2 regions of the Streptomyces sp. NBC_00273 genome follow, and region 2 is predicted to be linked to the other one. Evidence: riboswitches for the same ligand, from Rfam matches in the RefSeq annotation. Region 2 holds a riboswitch; the other holds the start of a gene.
What was found. Region 2 has a riboswitch for glycine ahead of gcvT (glycine cleavage system aminomethyltransferase GcvT). Riboswitches for the same ligand answer to the same signal wherever they lie in the genome.

Region 1 (5,742 bases), 4.1 Mb from region 2:
GCACCCGGCTCACGGCCTGGCGGTTCCTGATCCGCAGCGGGGACCGCTACGTCGCGGCGGCCGACACCCGACTGACTCCCGACGGCTGGGTCTTCTCCCATTTCTTCGAGGGCCCCTACGTCGCGGCCACCGAACGCGCCCTGCGCCAGGCGGAGTCCCTCACCACCGGCTACCAGCCGCGGCTGCTGTCGGTTCCGGAGCTCTACATGCTGACCCTGTGGCTGCACGGGGCGGTGGGCGCGGACGCCGCCGCCGGGCTGCCGGCCGGCGAGGACCTGCTGGTGCCCCTCGCACCGGCCCCGCCCGGCATCGCCGCGTACCGGCCGCATCCGGTCTCCGAGCTGCTGCCCGTACTGACCCGTCGGCTGACCCCGACGCCGGCGGCGGCGCCTCCCTCCTTGGCCGCGCCCGCCGCCTGACCCGAATCACCCATCCGGCCTAGTCCACCCGGGCCACTTGCGAACCATCCGAAATGACAGGGGAGTTGGCCTGAACCGCCCGCACGAGTGATGCGTCATCAATCTGTGAGGACGGCTGCCGGGAAATACCTGCGAAGCGGCTGCCATGGAGGAAGACTGATGACACGCTCCCCGCGGGTGCGGGGATGACCCAGGGGGACGGCCATGAATCACGCATCGAGCCGTAGCACACAGACCACACCGCAGCGAAAGAACGCATCCATGTGCCAGCACCAGCCAGCCTGCCCGTCAGCCGAATCCGCCGACCGGGAGGCCGCGCGCCCGGTGGCCAACCACCCGGAGCAGGGCTGGAGCCTGCTGTGCAACGGCGTCCTGCTCTTCGAGGACACCGGTGAACTGCTGCCGGACGGCCAGATCATCGCCCCGCACCGCCCGCTCGCGGCGGCCTAGGCGAAGTCGTCCGACCGACCGTAGCGAACGACGAAGGGGCCGGCCCGGGAGAGTCTCCCGGACCGGCCCCTTCGTCATGTCGTACGACCGTCATACGGCGGTCGTACGACGAGGTACACCTCAGGCGTCGTACTCGTCCAGCGGCGGGCAGGAGCACACCAGGTTGCGGTCACCGAAGGCACCGTCGATGCGGCGCACCGGCGGCCAGTACTTCTCGGCGGCCGTGACCCCGCCCGGGAAGACGGCCTCGTCCCGGGTGTACGGGTGGTTCCACTCGCCGCCCAGCGCCGCCGCGGTGTGCGGGGAGTTCGCCAGCGGGTTGTCGTCCGCCGGCCACTCGCCGCCCGCGACCCGCTCGATCTCACCGCGGATCGCGATCATCGCGTCGCAGAAGCGGTCGATCTCGGCGAGGTCCTCGGACTCCGTCGGCTCGATCATCAGCGTGCCGGCGACCGGGAAGGACATGGTCGGCGCGTGGAAGCCGTAGTCGATCAGACGCTTGGCGATGTCGTCCACGCTCACGCCCGTGGCCTTCGACAGGGGCCGCAGGTCGATGATGCACTCGTGCGCGACCAGGTTGCCCGGGCCGGTGTAGAGCACCGGGTAGTGCGGCTCCAGGCGCTTGGCGATGTAGTTGGCGCCGAGCACCGCCACCTGGGTGGCGCGCTTGAGGCCCTCGCCGCCCATCAGGCGCACGTACGACCACGAGATCGGCAGGATGCCCGCCGAACCCCACGGAGCGGCCGAGATCGGGCCGACGCCCGTCTCCGGGCCCGCGGTCGGCTGGAGCGGGTGGTTCGGCAGGTACGGGGCCAGGTGCGCCCGGACACCGACCGGGCCGACGCCCGGACCGCCGCCGCCGTGCGGGATGCAGAAGGTCTTGTGCAGGTTCAGGTGCGAGACGTCGCCGCCGAAGTGACCCGGCTTGGCCAGGCCCACCAGGGCGTTCAGGTTGGCACCGTCGACGTAGACCTGGCCGCCGGCCTCGTGCACCTGGGCGCAGATGTCGGCGACGTGCTCCTCGAACACACCGTGCGTCGAGGGGTACGTGATCATCAGCACGGCGAGCTCGTCGCGGTGCTGCTCGATCTTGGCGCGCAGGTCGGCCGTGTCCACCTCGCCGTCATCGGCGGTCTTGACGACGACGACCTTCATGCCGGCCATCACGGCGCTGGCGGCGTTGGTGCCGTGCGCGGAAGACGGGATCAGACAGACGGTGCGCTGCTCGTCGCCGTTCGCCCGGTGGTAGGCGCGGACGGCCAGCAGGCCGGCGAGCTCGCCCTGGGAGCCGGCGTTCGGCTGGATGGAGACCTTGTCGTAGCCGGTCACCTCGCAGAGACGTTCCTCCAGCTCGTTGATGAGCGTGAGGTAGCCCTCGGCCTGCTCGACCGGTGCGAAGGGGTGCAGCTGACCGAACTCGGGCCAGGTCACCGGCTCCATCTCGGTGGTCGCGTTGAGCTTCATGGTGCAGGAGCCCAGCGGGATCATGCCGCGGTCCAGCGCGTAGTCCTTGTCCGAGAGCTTGCGCAGGTAGCGCAGCATCGCGGTCTCGGAGCGGTGCTGGTGGAAGACCGGGTGCGTCAGGTACGCGTCCGAGCGCAGCAGGCCCTCGGGCAGCGTGTCGACCGTGGTCGCGTCCAGCGCCTCGATGTCCGCGGTGACGCCGAAGGCGGCCCAGACGGCCTCGACGTCGGCGCGCAGGGTGGTCTCGTCGCAGGCGACGGAGACGAGGTCGGCGTCCACCTGGAACAGGTTGACCCCGCCCTCGCGGGCGGCGGCGACGACCTCGGCGGCACGGCCCGGCACGCGGGCGGTGATCGTGTCGAAGTACGAGCCGTGCACGATCTCGACCCCGCCGGCCGTCAGACCGGCGGCGAGCAGCGTGGCGTAGCGGTGGGTGCGGCTCGCGATCGTCCGCAGGCCGTCCGGGCCGTGGTAGACGGCGTACATGCCGGCCATGACGGCGAGCAGCACCTGCGCGGTACAGATGTTGCTGGTGGCCTTCTCCCGGCGGATGTGCTGCTCACGGGTCTGCAGCGCCAGGCGGTAGGCCTTGTTGCCGTCCGCGTCCACGGAGACGCCGACGAGGCGGCCGGGCAGGGAGCGGGCGTGCTTGTCCTGGACGGCCATGTAACCGGCGTGCGGTCCGCCGAAGCCCATCGGGACGCCGAAGCGCTGGGTGGTGCCGACGGCGATGTCCGCGCCGAGCGCACCCGGGGAGGTCAGCAGGGTCAGCGCGAGCAGGTCCGCGGCGACGGCGACGATGGCGCCGAGCTCGTGGGCCTGGTCGATGACGGGCTTGATGTCACGGACGGCACCGGAGGCGCCGGGGTACTGGACCAGGACACCGTAGATGCCGCGCTCGGCGACCTCGGCCGGGATGCCGGCGGACAGGTCGGCGACGACGACCTCGATGCCGATCGGCTCGGCGCGGGTCTCGATGACGGCGATCGTCTGCGGCAGCGCGTCGGCGTCCACCAGGAAGACGTTGCCCTTGGACCGGCCCACGCGGCGGGCCAGGGTCATGGCCTCGGCGGCCGCGGTGCCCTCGTCGAGGAGCGAGGCGCCCGAGGTCGGCAGCCCGGTCAGCTCGGCGACGACCGTCTGGAAGTTCAGGAGCGCTTCGAGGCGGCCCTGGGAGATCTCCGGCTGGTAGGGCGTGTACGCCGTGTACCAGGCCGGGTTCTCCATGACGTTGCGGAGGATCACCGGCGGCGTGAAGGTCCCGTAGTAGCCGAGACCGATCATCGGCGAGAGGACCTGGTTGCGGTCGGCGAGCGAGCGCAGCTCGGCCAGCACCTCGGCCTCGGTGCGCGCCTCGGGCAGATCGAGCGCCTCGGCGGTCTTGATCACATCCGGGACCGCGGCAGCGGTCAGTTCGTCCAGGGAGCCGTAGCCCACCTGGGCGAGCATCTTCGCCTGCGCCTCGGCATCCGGGCCGATGTGGCGCTGTTCGAAGGGGATGCCTCGCTCCAACTGGGAGAGCGGAATGCGGTTGGCGGTCATGTACGGAGGCCTCCTGGTCGTATGACCTGCGAGGGGCACCACGGCGCGGGCACCCGGACGGCCTCCCCCTCTGTCATCTGCACCTGAGAGTTTCACCGGAGTCACGGGGGTATCCCGCTGTTCCGGCTTTCACCGTCGGTGAGGAGGGGGACCGGCACTGCACGCCCGGTACCCGCCCTGCTTTCCAGAGTGGCCTCGTCCGTGCGGTACGTATGCCTGAGAGATTCCGGGGAGGATTTGCTCCTTCGGCGCCTCCGTCTCGTTCACTCGGAGGACTCTCCCGCACAGGGTCGACAGCCGTTCACCAGCGTACCAGCGAGGATCTGAACCCTCCCCGAGTGGCCTCCGCTGCGGATATGCACTTCTGTAGTCATTACGGAGCAGTTGCGACCTTTTGGAGGGACCGTGCAGACCGACATCGATCCGCGCAGCCTGATCGGCCGAAAGGCGTTCGACCGCAATGGCACCAAGATCGGCACGATCGACGAGGTCTACCTCGACGATGCCACGGGCGTCCCGGAGTGGGCCGCGGTCCGGACGGGGCTCTTCAGCCGGGACGCCTTCGTCCCGCTGGAGCCGAGCGAGCTGGTGGGCGACGCCCTGCGGGTGCCCTTCGAACGCGCCCTCATCAGGGACGCCCCGGACTTCGGTGTCGGGCGCCACCTCTCCCCCGAACAGGAGCTGCAGCTCTACCACCACTACGGGCTGGACACGACCCTTCCGTCGGACTTCAACCACGACTTCGGCCGCCTGGCGGGTGACGAGAGCTGACGAGAGCTAGGGGGTGCCTAGGTCGTCAGGGCCGTTCCCCCACGAGCGGCAGCGGATCGGACGGCTCCAGCTCGGGGTCGTCCACCCGGAAGGTCCGCACCCGGCCGGGCTCCGATCCGGGCTGCTCGAACCGCACGGTCACCCGCCCGACGCCGCTGCCCTGCACCCATCCGGGCCCGTACACGGCATGCCGTACGTCACCCCCGGCCGTCCAGCGCCGTTCGGGGGCCGGCTCCGGCTCCCCGGGCGGCTCAGCGGCCCCCCGGGCCCCCTCGGCCGCCGTCTCGGTGGCACCGGCAGCCACCGCCTCCCCTGCGGCCCCGCCCGCCGTGTCCGCTCCGTCAGTCATGCCGGTCCCGTCAGTCCCGTCAGTCCCGTCAGCCCCGTCCGGCTCAGCGGCGAGTGACTGCGCGAACAGGTCCTCCTGCGTGTAGTCCGCCAGCCCGCTCACCCCCACGCCCAGCAGCCGCACCCCGCCCGTGGTGTCCACGCCCTCCAGCAGCCGCGCCGCCGCCTCCCGCACCACCGCCGGGTCGTCCGTGGGCCCCCGCAGGGTCTCGGACCGGGTCAGCGTGGAGAAGTCGTACCGCCTCACCTTGAGCACGATCGTGCGCCCCGAGTGCCCCGAGCCCCGCAGCCGCTGTACGCACCGGTCGGCGAGCCGCTGCACCTCGCCGCGGATCCGTACCCGGTCGTGCAGGTCCACGTCGAAGGTGTCCTCGACCGACACCGACTTCGCGTCCCGCTCCGCGACCACCGGCCGGTCGTCCAGCCCGAGCGCCATCCGGTACAGCCCTGCACCGGCGGAGCGGCCGACCATCCGGACCAGCTCGTCCTCCCCGGCCTCCGCCAGCTCCCCCACCGTGGTGATCCCGGCCCGGCGCAGGTGCTCGCCCGTGGCCGGACCCACCCCGGGCAGGGTCCGCACCGACATCGGCGCGAGCAGCTCGCGCTCCGTCCCCGGCTCGATCAGCAGCAGTCCGGCCGGCTTGGCCTCCTCGGACGCCACCTTGGCCAGCATCTTCGACCCGGCCAGCCCCACCGACCCGCTGAGCCCCGTGGCGGCCCGGATGTCGGCCCGCAGCCGCTCCCCCGT
Region 2 (5,742 bases):
CGGTGCGGCCTTCGAGAGGGATGCCCCCATGTCCGGACATCGCGGAACGCTTACCCCGGGTCAGTACGCCGGGTCAGTACGCCGGGTCAGTACGCCGGCGCCTGGCCCTCGCGGTCGTAGAAGGGGCGGGTCTGCGCGCGCAGCCACATGGCGACGGGGTCGTGCTCGTCCCCCAGTGCGACCGTGCACACCGGGACGCCCTCGGGGACCACACCGACCGACTGCCGCATCATCTCCCGTACGGATTCCAGCGCGGGCGCGGAGGCGTCGTACAGGTCGAGCCCCACCGCGAGGTACGGGGAGCCGAGCGCGGGCTGCACCCACGCGCGGCGCAGCGACCGCACCGCCGGAGTGCGGTGCGCGTGCTGGGTCAGCAGCCCGTAGAACTGCGGGAGCTCGATCGCGGGCTCGGACAGGCGCAGCGGGCCCGCCGGCATCCGGTCCAGGCCGGTGGCGATCCGGCGCAGGTCGGCCCAGGGCACGCCGAGGCCGCCGCCCTGGGCGTGCGGGTTGAGCCACAGGCCCCAGCGGTCGGGGTACAGCGCGCGGGCGATGTCCCGCCCGGTGACCACCTCGTAGCCCCGGTTCCAGCCGCTGGCGGCCAACTCCTGGGGGGAGGTGACGCAGGGCGCGTAGCCCAGGCTGTCGACCTCCATGCCGCCGTACTGGGCGTCCGGGGAGCCCGGCTGCCCCTGCCAGAGCAGCATCCACAGCCGGCCCTCGGCGAGGGCGTGCAGGAGTGACTCGTAACTCTCGTAGCGCCCGGGAGTCACCTGGCGCATCATGTGCTCGACCTGCCCGGCCGCGGCCGTGCCTGACGCACTCACCCGGAACCCCTCTTCGTCCGCCCGTCGCTCCACGCGTGTCCTCCGAACCGGCAGTCGCGCGTGCGGCCAGGAGATGTAACCAGCTTAAGCGGCCCTACGGCAGGTAGAAGGGGCGTACGCGCTCACGAATCCAGTCCGTGACCGGGTCCTGGACGGCGTCCAGCAGGATCAACTGCACGGGCCACGGCGGCGGGACCCGGGTCAGGGCCCGTCCGAGAGCCTCCATCGGCGCGCCCTGCATCTCGGGTTCCCATCCCACCAGGCGGACACCGACGAACAGCTGGGGCTCCCCGCCCTCGATGCTGGCGAGGCAGCGGTGCGCGGCGGCGACCACCCCGGTGGCCCGGAACTCCTCGGTGGCGGCGGCCAGGAAATCCACCGGATCGTCCTGCCAGTCCGGCTCGAAGAGCCGGACCCGGCCGCCGGTGGCCGGGCCGTCGAGCACGGTCCGGCCGCTGCGGCAGAGTTCCGCGACGGCGGGCGGCGGGAGCGGTACGCCGACGGCGCCCTCGGGATTGAGGGCTATGCCGAGCTGCGGGGGCAGGCCGCGGGCGAACTCGATGGCCGGAGCCACCGCGAAGTCCATGCCGGGGCCGACGCAGGCGAGGAACTGGGCCTCGGAGCTGTAGACGGGGACGTACGCCGCTCCGCCGATGTCCATGGTGGGCAGGTCGAGGCCGGCCGTCGTCGGGCCGCCCCCGCCGGGCAGGGGCACCCACACCCGGCTGCGTCCGAGGACCTCCAGGATCCGTCCCCCGGCGTCCGGCTGCCCGAGCGCCGCCCCGAGCACCTGCTCCAGCTCATTCCCCGGCCAGCCGCTGCCCTGCATCTGCCCCTGCCTCTGTCTTGTTTCCCGCGCGTGTCGCCCCGCAGGGTACCGGCCCCGTGTGCCGCACCGTTGCCGGGGGCGGCCGCCGGGGCCCGGCAGTGGCGCGGCCGCCGGGCTCAGGTGGTGAAGGCGATGCGGGTCACCGTCGCGGCGGAGGCCCGGTCCAGCAGGGTCACCGAGGCGCAGCCCGCGGGCGGGCGGCCCGCTTCGGCCTCGCGCAGCAGCCGGGTCACCGCGCCGCGGTGGCGGGCGAAGGCGTAGGCGGAGACCCGGCGGCCGCGCGCGGCCTGCCCGGAGAGGGCCTCCTCGGGACTGCTGTCCAGCAGGAGCAGGTGCAGCGCGCGGCCCCGGCGGCGCGCTGCGGCCGCGAGCAGTCCGCGCACCCAGGACTGCGTTCCGCAGTCGTGGACGACCACGGAGGCTCCGGAGCGCAGGATCCGCCACAGCCCCCAGTAGTGCGCGGCGCGCACCAGCGGCCGGTACACCGCGTACGGCAGCGGCGCGGGCATGCGGCGCTCCCAGCGCTCACGGGTGTCCTGGGAGTCCACGGCCCCGCCCTCGGCGGCCGCCCGCTTGATCAGCGTGCTCTTGCCGCCGCCGGGCAGGCCGGACACCACGACGATGTCCCCGGCCGCGAAGCCGAGCGGGCTCGGGGCGCGCAGGGCCGCTCCGCGCAGGTCGCGTACGAGGCCGAGGCCGGTACCGGCCGCCCTCTCGCGCTCGCGCGCCCCGCGCTGTGCGGGCACCGCCTCCACGGTTCCTGTCGTCGTCACCACTCCGAATCTCCGCACAGTGTTCGCCTCCCCCGAATCGGGTCACCAGGACCCTTGCCCACTGAGTGTAAAGAGACGGTAATCCGGCGGCCCTGGTTCCGGTCCGACTCTTCGGAGGGCCGTACGAACTTTCGGACCCCGCCGCCCGATCTCGGGCATGGCGTGCAATGATGTGCGCCATCTGGACCAACTGCATACCGGCCGCTTGAATCCGCGCGGGAGAGTCCCGGCACGCCGCAAGGCCGTGCGCGGGCGCCGAAGGAGCAAGAACCTCCCTTGAATCTCTCAGGCCCCGTACCGCGTGGATGAGGCAGATCTGAAAAGCGAGCTGCTGCGCAGCTCCACCCAAGGTGCAAGTCGATGAGAAGAACCGGCGATCGGGCGATCGGCGGAACTCTCGGCGAACCTCTCAGGTTCCGATGACAGATGGGGAGGAACGTCCTCGTCATGTCATGTCGATGCCCTGGGACCCGGGAGCCACACCCATGAGCACTGCCCCCCGCCTGACCGCCCTCGATGCGCTGCACCGCTCGCTCGGTGCGACCATGACCGATTTCGCGGGCTGGGACATGCCGCTGCGGTACGCCAGCGAGCGCGACGAGCACAACGCCGTACGCACCAAGGCCGGTCTCTTCGACCTGTCCCACATGGGCGAGATCACGCTGACCGGCCCGGAGGCCGTCAAGGCCCTCGACTACGCCCTGGTCGGCAACATCTCCACCGTCGGCGTCGGCCGCGCCCGCTACACGCACATCTGTCAGGAGGACGGCGGGATCGTCGACGACCTGATCGTCTACCGCCTCGGCGAGACCGAGTACATGGTCGTCGCCAACGCCTCCAACGCCCAGGTCGTCCTGGACGCCCTGACCGAGCGCGCCGCCGGCTTCGACACCGAGGTCCGCGACGACCGCGACGCGTACGCGCTGCTCGCCGTGCAGGGCCCGGAGTCCCCCGGCATCCTGGCTTCCCTGACCGACGCCGACCTGGACGGCCTGAAGTACTACGCCGGCTTGCCGGGCACCGTCGCGGGCGTGCCCGCGCTGATCGCGCGCACCGGGTACACGGGCGAGGACGGCTTCGAGCTGTTCGTCGCCCCCGAGCACGCCGTGGAGCTGTGGCAGGCGCTGACCAAGGCGGGCGAGGGCGTCGGCCTGGTCCCGGCCGGTCTGTCCTGCCGCGACACGCTGCGCCTGGAAGCGGGCATGCCGCTGTACGGGCACGAGCTGACCACCGCCCTCACCCCGTTCGACGCGGGCCTGGGCCGGGTCGTGAAGTTCGAGAAGGAGGGCGACTTCGTCGGCCGCGCCGCGCTGGAGGGCGCCGCCGAGCGCGCCGCCACCGCCCCGCCGCGCAAGCTGGTCGGTCTGATCGCCGAGGGCCGCCGCGTCCCGCGCGCCGGGTTCCCGGTCGTCGCCGACGGTCAGGTCATCGGTGAGGTCACCTCCGGCGCCCCGTCCCCGACGCTGGGCAAGCCGATCGCGATGGCGTACGTGGACGCGGCGCACGCCGCGCCCGGAACGTCCGGCGTCGGCGTCGACATTCGCGGTACGCATGAGCCGTACGAGGTCGTGGCGCTGCCGTTCTACAAGCGGCAGAAGTAGCCCCACGCACCACGTCCGCCGTCCGGGAACCCGTACGGCGCCGTCTCAGTACCCAAGACCGCAGTTCGTATCCACTCCCCCGCATCCAGGAGAATCAGGTCATGAGCAACCCCCAGCAGCTGCGTTACAGCAAGGAGCACGAGTGGCTGTCGACCGCCGAGGACGGCGTCGCGACGGTCGGCATCACGGAGTTCGCGGCCAACGCGCTCGGTGACGTCGTCTACGCCCAGCTCCCCGAGGTCGGCGACACGGTGACCGCGGGCGAGACCTGTGGCGAGCTGGAGTCGACCAAGTCGGTCAGCGACCTGTACTCCCCCGTCACCGGCGAGGTCGTCGAGTCCAACCAGGACGTCGTGGACGACCCGGCGCTCGTCAACACCGCCCCGTTCGAGGGTGGCTGGCTGTTCAAGGTGCGCATCGCGGAGGAGCCGGCCGACCTGCTCTCCGCCGAGGAGTACGCCGCGCTCACCCACTCCGACAACTGACACCCCAGGGGATCCTGATGTCTGTTCTCAACACCCCGCTGCACGAGCTCGACCCGGACGTCGCCGCCGCCGTCGACGCCGAGCTCGTGCGCCAGCAGTCCACCCTGGAAATGATCGCGTCGGAGAACTTCGCTCCGGTCGCCGTCATGGAGGCCCAGGGCTCGGTCCTGACCAACAAGTACGCCGAGGGCTACCCGGGCCGCCGCTACTACGGCGGCTGCGAGCACGTCGACGTCGTCGAGCAGATCGCGATCGACCGCATCAAGGCGCTGTTCGGCGCCGAGGCCGCGAACGTCCAGCCGCACTCCGGTGCGCAGGCGAACGCCGCCGCGATGTTCGCGCTGCTGAAGCCGGGCGACACGATCATGGGCCTCAACCTGGCCCACGGCGGTCACCTGACCCACGGCATGAAGATCAACTTCTCCGGCAAGCTCTACAACGTGGTCCCGTACCACGTCGACGAGACCGGCGAGGTGGACATGGCCGAGGTCGAGCGCCTCGCCAAGGAGTCCAAGCCGCAGCTGATCGTCGCCGGCTGGTCCGCCTACCCGCGCCAGCTGGACTTCGCCGCCTTCCGCCGCATCGCGGACGAGGTCGGCGCGTACCTGATGGTCGACATGGCGCACTTCGCCGGCCTGGTCGCCGCCGGTCTGCACCCGAACCCGGTGCCGCACGCCCACGTCGTCACCACCACCACGCACAAGACCCTCGGCGGTCCCCGCGGCGGTGTCATCCTGTCGACGCAGGAGCTGGCCAAGAAGATCAACTCCGCGGTCTTCCCGGGTCAGCAGGGCGGTCCGCTGGAGCACGTGATCGCGGCCAAGGCGGTCTCCTTCAAGGTCGCGGCCTCGCCCGAGTTCAAGGAGCGCCAGGAGCGCACCCTGGAGGGTGCGAAGATCCTCGCCGCCCGCCTGGTCCAGGACGACGTCAAGGCCGTGGGCGTGGACGTCCTCACCGGTGGCACCGACGTGCACCTGGTCCTGGTCGACCTGCGCAACTCCGAGCTGGACGGTCAGCAGGCCGAGGACCGCCTCCACGAGGTCGGCATCACGGTCAACCGCAACGCCATCCCGAACGACCCGCGGCCGCCGATGGTCACCTCGGGTCTGCGGATCGGTACGCCGGCCCTGGCCACCCGCGGTTTCGACGCCGAGGCCTTCACCGAGGTCGCCGAGATCATCGCGCAGGCGCTGAAGCCCGCGTACGACAGCGAGGCCCTGAAGGCGC

Region 1: linked by a shared signal. The riboswitch ahead of gcvP (aminomethyl-transferring glycine dehydrogenase) and the one ahead of gcvT (glycine cleavage system aminomethyltransferase GcvT) in region 2 are both predicted to bind glycine.

What each region holds. Positions count from the first base shown of each region.
Region 1 covers NZ_CP108067.1:7,775,986-7,781,727, reverse strand. Annotated here, with positions in the region: gene OG386_RS34850 (hypothetical protein) at 1-419, shown strand, start outside; gene OG386_RS34845 (DUF5999 family protein) at 681-869, shown strand; gene gcvP (aminomethyl-transferring glycine dehydrogenase) at 990-3,875, opposite strand; glycine riboswitch at 4,070-4,168, opposite strand; gene OG386_RS34835 (PRC-barrel domain-containing protein) at 4,281-4,646, shown strand; gene OG386_RS34830 (DNA polymerase IV) at 4,672-5,742, opposite strand, start outside.
Region 2 covers NZ_CP108067.1:3,662,922-3,668,663, forward strand. Annotated here, with positions in the region: gene OG386_RS15355 (enhanced serine sensitivity protein SseB C-terminal domain-containing protein) at 87-827, opposite strand; gene OG386_RS15360 (enhanced serine sensitivity protein SseB) at 922-1,656, opposite strand; gene OG386_RS15365 (AAA family ATPase) at 1,773-2,429, opposite strand; glycine riboswitch at 2,636-2,739, shown strand; gene gcvT (glycine cleavage system aminomethyltransferase GcvT) at 2,915-4,030, shown strand; gene gcvH (glycine cleavage system protein GcvH) at 4,132-4,515, shown strand; gene glyA (serine hydroxymethyltransferase) at 4,533-5,742, shown strand, end outside.